2 regions of the Exiguobacterium sp. R-17 genome follow, and region 2 is predicted to be linked to the other one. Evidence: riboswitches for the same ligand, from Rfam matches in the RefSeq annotation. Region 2 holds a riboswitch; the other holds the start of a gene.

Region 1 (3,407 bases), 390 kb from region 2:
GTCATCGGCGAGAGATGTAATCGCTCTGCCACATATGGACTAACCGGAACACAGACGAGTCCTTTTCCATACGTAATCATGAAGTTGATGTTTTCTGGCGTCGCGTGTTCTGCGAGCATGACGAGATCGCCCTCATTCTCACGATCCTCGTCATCACAGACGATGATCGGTCGTCCGTTCTTCAAATCTTCTATCGCGTCTTCAATCAAGTCGAATCCGTTCATCACATGTCGCCTCCTAAGAATGCTGCCCAGTCCGTCTGTTTCTCATGTTGCGTGAAATGATAGAGATGTTTCGCCATCATGTCACACTCGATATTGACGACTGCGCCGCTTGCCAATCGATCAAACGTCGTCACTTGACGGGAATGCGGAATCAATGAAATCGAGATCGTTTCCGGCGTGACGCGTTGCAAGGTCAGGCTCGTGCCGTTGATCGCGATTGATCCTTTTGGAATGCAATACTTTTGCCACGATCCGACATCAAACGTATACACCATCGCTTCTCCGTCCGGTCGCCGACTGATTAGTCGTGCCGTCCCGTCGATGTGCCCACTGACGAAATGTCCACCGAACCGACCGTCTGCCGGCATCGCCCGTTCGAGTTGCAACGGGTTTCCGACCCGGTACGTGCCGAGTGCTGTCGAACGAATCGTGTCATGGACAGCATCCGCCGTAAAACCGGTTGGGCTCATTGACGTGACCGTCAAACAAATCCCGTCGACGGCGATACTGTCACCAATCTTCGTTCCTTCGAGCACCCGGTGCGCTTCAATTTCAAGTGCTAATCCATTCGGTCGCGGAATCTTTCGTTTTAGGGTCCCGACTTCTTCAATCAATCCGGTGAACATATCGTCTCCTCCTTTCGGATGTACGTCAGATGGAGATCCGGTCCGACCATTTCAATCTGATCGATTTGAAAACGTTCTTCGATATCATGTCGTCCGTTCCAGGCAGTCCCTTCAAAAATCGACGGGGCTTGGTAGACTTCAATCCGATCGACGAGATCTGCTTCAAAGAATGCGGCTTGAATCGTCGGTCCACCTTCAATTAAAACGCTGCGGATGTCTTGTTCGTATAAGCGTTTAAGAATCGCTTCCGGCGTCTCATATTCACCGACGAGCACCGTCACTTGATCATGACTTATCCGAGGAACACTCGTCAGCCAGTACGTTGGATTTTTTCCATCGCAAAAGACTTGCGCGGTCTCTGGCACCCGACCACGGCGATCGACGATTACTCGAATCGGCTCGATGCCTGACACTGCGCGTAAAGTCAGTGCTGGATCATCGACGAGCACCGTTTCACTTCCGACGAGGATCGCATCATGGCACCCCCGCAGGGCGCGACCATTCGCGCGTGCTTCTTCTGACGTGATCCAGCGCTGTTCCCCCGTTGCCGCGATCCCGTTCATCGTCTGAGCGATTTTGACGGTCACGGTCGGACGTTTCCGTTCGATCGTTTTCCAAAATGTCTCGTAGAGGACTTCCGCTTCATGCCGTAACAAGCCGACTTCGACTTCGATTCCCTCGTCTTGAAGCCGTTTGATCCCTGAACCAGCGACAATCGTATGTTTGTCTTCCGTTGCGACGAAAACCCGTTTGATCCCGGCTTGTAGAATCGCTTCCGTACATGGTGGTGTCTTACCATGATGGTTGCATGGCTCAAGCGTCACGTAGAGATCAGCACCACGGGCGGCCTCTCCTGCCATTCGCAAGGCTTCGACTTCCGCGTGCGGACCACCGGCAAACCGGTGCGCACCAAATCCGATGATGCGTCCTTGTTTGACGATGACACAGCCGACACTTGGATTCGGACTTGTTTGTCCGTTTAACATATGTGCTAATTGCATGGCATAACTCATCATCTGTGACATCGCGTTCACTCCTTTCAAATAAAAAAGACGCTCCTTGAAAAAGGGGCGTCTGTATAGAAGGGTTCACGAAATACACGGTTCGCCTTCTGCTTTTTCGCATGCAGAAAGAGACCATCTTCTGAAAACATTTTTTCAGAAAACAGCTTGAATCGCGTCGTTTCGTTCTTCTCCCATCCGGACTTTACCGTCGGCCCTGGAATCTCACCAAGTCAGCCATGATGCGTACATCGCGGGTCGCGGGCTCGTCGATCGATCGATCGCATCACCGCCGGTTGGGATTTTCACCCTACCCCGAAGAACTGGATTATTGAGTTATACAACTTTAGCCTAGCATATCTTTTTCAAGAAAACAAAGCGCAAATGTTTCGGTATTGGCTCTTTTATGATTTCGTTCCACTTCTGTTACCCCTCCCCAATTCGTGATCTATTGGATACTAAAAATGACTGGAGCACCTGATATCAGTGCGTCCAGTCATTGTGTTCCGGTTACAAATAACCGTTCTTCCGGTCGTGGAATTCTTGGGCAATCGCTCCGCGTGTCCGTTCATCAGCGAGGACGCGAAGTGCTGTCCGTGCGAGGATTTTAGCGCCTGCGATCAACGCTTCATCCCCCGCTTCTGAACGGGCGGCTTCTTTGAATGCTTCTGTATGCGCGACGAGATCGTCCGGACCAATCTTGATATACGGATGGATTGTCGGGATGACTTGACTGATGTTACCCGCGTCCGTCGATCCAAGACCCGGTCGTTCGTCGAGGTGCACGATTTGCCCAAGCGCCTCTGCTTCTTCTTGGAAGAGACGATCAAACGTCCGGTTGAAGACGAGATTGTCGACTTCATTTTGGAAAGCGATGACGTCAAGCGTCGCCCCGGTCGCAAGTGCCGCACCTTGCGCGACCGCTTTGACTTTCTCCGTGACGGCATTCAGCCGTTCCCGTGTCGTCGCCCGAATGAAGAAACGTGCTTTTGCGTATTCCGGAATGATGTTCGGCGCATCGCCACCATTCGTGATGATCCCGTGGATCCGGACATCGTCCGGTAACTGCTGACGTAAGGCGTTGATCCCATTGAAGAGCTGAATGACAGCGTCGAGAGCGTTGATACCTTCTTCCGGTGTCGCCGCTGCGTGCGCGGGACGACCCGTAAAGGCAAAATCGAGCGGATCAACCGCAAGCGAGGACCCCGTGATCCGCGTTTGTCCGGACGGGTGGACCATCAAGGCCGCATCGATTCCTTCAAGCAACTGGTGTTTGACGAAACTGCCTTTCGCACTTCCGTTCGGCCCACCTTCTTCGGCTGGCGTTCCAAGCACGACGACACTCCCACCGACTTCATCAAGCACTTTGCTGAGCGCAATCGCCGCTGCGACACTCGTCGTTCCGATGATATTATGACCGCATGCGTGTCCGATGCCCGGCAACGCATCGTACTCAGCGAGAAAGGCAATTGTCGCGCCAGGTCGGTCGCTTGACTTCTTCGCGATGAACGCGGTCTCGTGCCCTGCGACGCCGAGTTCTACTGTAAAGCCTTCTG
Region 2 (3,407 bases):
GGTTCGATTTCCTGTCCGCCGTTCGCTAAGATGACACGACGTGATGCTAGATTATCAACACCACACGTCAATAGCACTTGATCAAGTCCACGCTGACGTGCTTCTTCAAGCGCCAATCGAAGACCGGTCGTCGCATATCCTTTCTGACGCTCGGATGGTCGGATCCCGTATCCGATATGTCCGCCGTACAACTTCAAGTTCTCCGTTAAATCATGCCGGAAGTTCAGTGCGCCGACGATTCGCTGTCCATCGACCATCCAGTACGTCGAATGCGTGACAAGCCCTTCTCTGACTGTCGTTTCCATTTCTTTAAGCTCCGCGAAATAGGTAGCGAGCGGTTCATACGTATCCCCGACCGCTTCCGGTACGATCGTTTCGCCTGACTCTCGCCAGTCTTCTAAAAAGGCGCGGTACTCCGTTTCCCACGCAAGAGTTGGTTTCATCAACTGCATCATTGGTGATTGCGCACCTCCTCTTCAATCAAACGATCGAGCCAGTCATCGATATGTTGGAACAGATAGCCCGCTTCTTTCGCAGCTGTCGTATCCATATAGAAATCGCGTTCTGGCGCAAGTGGCGATTCATCCTCTCCTTTTGCGACGATTTGGCTCGTCGTTCCCGCAATACGGTCGATTTTATCCATCAGGTCTTGAATCGATAGGACGCCGTCACTCGCAGCGTTGATCGGTCCTGTCAATTCCGAACGACCACACCATTCAAGAAAGGCAGCGGCTTCGTAACTTGAGATGTAGCCCATCTTCGCATAGTTGTTTTCAGCGATAATCGGACGACCGTCAAGCGCGCGTTTGATATGGAAGACAAGTCGTTCCGTATAATCGTCTGGTCCGAGGACAACAGGAAAACGAACGGCAACGACAGGGAAGGTCGCCCGTTGGAAGAAATAACTCTCCGCTTGGCGCTTTCCTTCGCCATACCCATGTTCCTTCTCAAGATCATATTTCCCGGGAAACGGATTGTAGGCGCGTTCCGAAATATTCGCACCACCGTCTTCATAAACAGACATCGTCGACGTCAACACATAGCGTCCGACTTTTCCTTCAAATGCGTCGATCGCGAGCTTTGCTTGATACGGCGTGAAGCAAATGTTGTCATAGATGACATCCCAGTGCTGTTGGCTTAAATCCTTCATCGTACTACTTGACGTTCGGTCTCCTTTGAAAAATGTCAAGCCCTTCGCGACGGGTGGAGTATGCTCACCGCGTGTGACGATCGTCACATCATCCCCCGAATCGGCTAAACGAATTGCTAAGCGTCGTCCGAAATAGCGTGTTCCCCCGAAGATCAATACTTTTCTCATCCTGAAGCCCTCCCTGTTCGTAGTAGTATTCACTCTCTGTAATATTTCGAGTACACTCAACAAGTCTCCTGTATGAGAGCAACAAAAAAATCGTGGACGATGTCCACGATTGGATTCATTAACAGCCACCTGGTGTCCCGGCATTCGTTGCTGTCCGGAATGATGTTCCGCAACCACACGTTGCGATGGCATTCGGATTCGTGATCGTGAATCCGCCACCAAGCATTGACTGTTTATAATCGATTTCCAGTCCTTTGACGACCGGATAATCCTTTTCGTCCACGATGACGGTCACGCCGTGCTGTTCAAAAACGAGATCCGTTTCTTTTTGTTGATCGAATCCCATTCCGTACGACAGACCACTACATCCACCACCTTGGACGAGCATCCGAAGATTTCGTTCATCTGCTGGTGCCTGCGCCATCATGTCCTGGACTTGTAGCGCTGCTGCCTCCGTTAAATGGATCATGTCATCACCTTCCTTTTCTTTAGTATACGCAACTTCTGAGCGAATCGAAACCTAGTTGCTTGAAACTATCTTGAATTCGTTGTATAAATGGTATGTACAATAAAATAATCGTTCCATCTTCAGGGCAGGGTGAAATTCCCGACCGGCGGTAAACAACTCTTTTTAAGTTGAAGCCCGCGAGCGAATAGGGCGCTATTTGCTGATTCTGTGTAATTCAGGAGCCGACAGTACAGTCTGGATGGGAGAAGATGGCGGCATGAGTTTGAATTTGATCGATTTTGCAATAATCGATTAGGTTTATTTAATGCGGACTTCTCCCCTGTTGATCTCATCAATAGGGGTTTCTTTATGGTCGCAGTCATGCCAATACTTCATCGAGAGGAACGAGCAAAAGGAGACAATACTCGTATGAAACGCACACAAAAAATGGTCACTCTGTCAATGTTAGGTTCAATCTCATTTGTTCTTATGCTTATCAATTTTCCACTACCGTTCTTACCAAACTATCTGAAGATCGACTTCAGTGATGTTCCTGCTCTTGTCGCAGCGATCATGTTCTCACCGGTCGCAGGTGTCATCGTCGAAGCATTGAAGAACGTGTTATACTACATCTTCCGCGGAAGTGGTGTTCCGGTCGGAGAATTCGCGAACTTCGCTGCAGGCGTCGCATTCGTACTACCTGTCAGCTGGTTCTACCACAAAAAGAAATCAACACAAGGTCTCGCAACTGGTCTCGTCGCTGGTACGATCACGATGGCACTCGGTCTTGCGATCCTCAACTATATCTTGATCCTTCCAGCGTATGCATGGTTCCTCGGTATGGATTACATGGCGGATCCAGCTGTCAAATGGACAGCGATCACTGCCGGTATCTTACCGTTTAACGTCATCAAGGCTTTGTTCATCTCGGCACTCTTCATTCCATTGTTCTTGAAACTACGCCCATGGATGATGCGCCGCCAACAATCTGCCTGATCCGAAAAGCTGCGCCCGCTGACGGACACGAATCCCCTCGTTCAGACGAACGAGGGGATTTTTTGGCTGTCCATGCTCACAGCTCATTCTCTTCGATTTTCAGGTAAATCTTTTCAAGCAACTCTTCCGGCGTTTCACCTACGACGGTCTCACCATCTACGAGACAAAAATGGTCAAGCGAACAAATCCCGCAATAACCGAGGCAACCGTATTCGACGACGTCAACATTCGGGTCACGTTCAAGTTGCTCCATGACGACCTGTGTACCAGCCGCTAAGTTACTAATACAAAATTCAATAATCGGATTCACTTTTTTTCCTCCTTCAAGCAGGAAACGACCTGCCTCATGTCGTATTATACAAGGTCAGACTGATTTAGGGGAACTAAGGGGGATTTTACGTTATGAAGCAATTGATCGTACTCGGCGGAGGTTATGGTGGAATGCGGATTTGTGAGCGATTCAAGGACGAGGAAGTTGCCGTCACGCTCGTCGACCGTCTACCGTACCACGCACTCAAAACGGAATACTACGCACTCGCAGCAGGTACATTATCAGATCGGGATGTCCGGATTGAATTTCCGGAGGGGAAACATCTTACCTATAAATATGGACATGTCATCAAAATCTCACCAGAGACGAATACA

What was found. A riboswitch is a leader RNA that binds a small molecule or an ion and turns the genes downstream of it on or off. The one in region 2 is predicted to bind FMN.
Region 1: it holds a riboswitch for FMN, as region 2 does, so the genes downstream of both, ribD (bifunctional diaminohydroxyphosphoribosylaminopyrimidine deaminase/5-amino-6-(5-phosphoribosylamino)uracil reductase RibD) here and ACN9MT_RS12165 (ECF transporter S component) in region 2, are expected to answer to the same signal.

What each region holds. Positions count from the first base shown of each region.
Region 1 is NZ_CP184372.1:2,689,121-2,692,527, forward strand. Features, by position in the region: gene ribA (GTP cyclohydrolase II) at 1-224, opposite strand, end outside; gene ribE (riboflavin synthase) at 224-850, opposite strand; gene ribD (bifunctional diaminohydroxyphosphoribosylaminopyrimidine deaminase/5-amino-6-(5-phosphoribosylamino)uracil reductase RibD) at 835-1,875, opposite strand; FMN riboswitch at 2,034-2,178, opposite strand; gene ACN9MT_RS14065 (M20 family metallopeptidase) at 2,362-3,407, opposite strand, start outside.
Region 2 is NZ_CP184372.1:2,301,561-2,304,967, forward strand. Features, by position in the region: gene ACN9MT_RS12150 (GNAT family N-acetyltransferase) at 1-455, opposite strand, end outside; gene ACN9MT_RS12155 (NAD-dependent epimerase/dehydratase family protein) at 452-1,318, opposite strand; gene ACN9MT_RS12160 (HesB/IscA family protein) at 1,437-1,787, opposite strand; FMN riboswitch at 1,899-2,041, shown strand; gene ACN9MT_RS12165 (ECF transporter S component) at 2,196-2,762, shown strand; gene ACN9MT_RS12170 (YuzB family protein) at 2,839-3,072, opposite strand; gene ACN9MT_RS12175 (NAD(P)/FAD-dependent oxidoreductase) at 3,165-3,407, shown strand, end outside.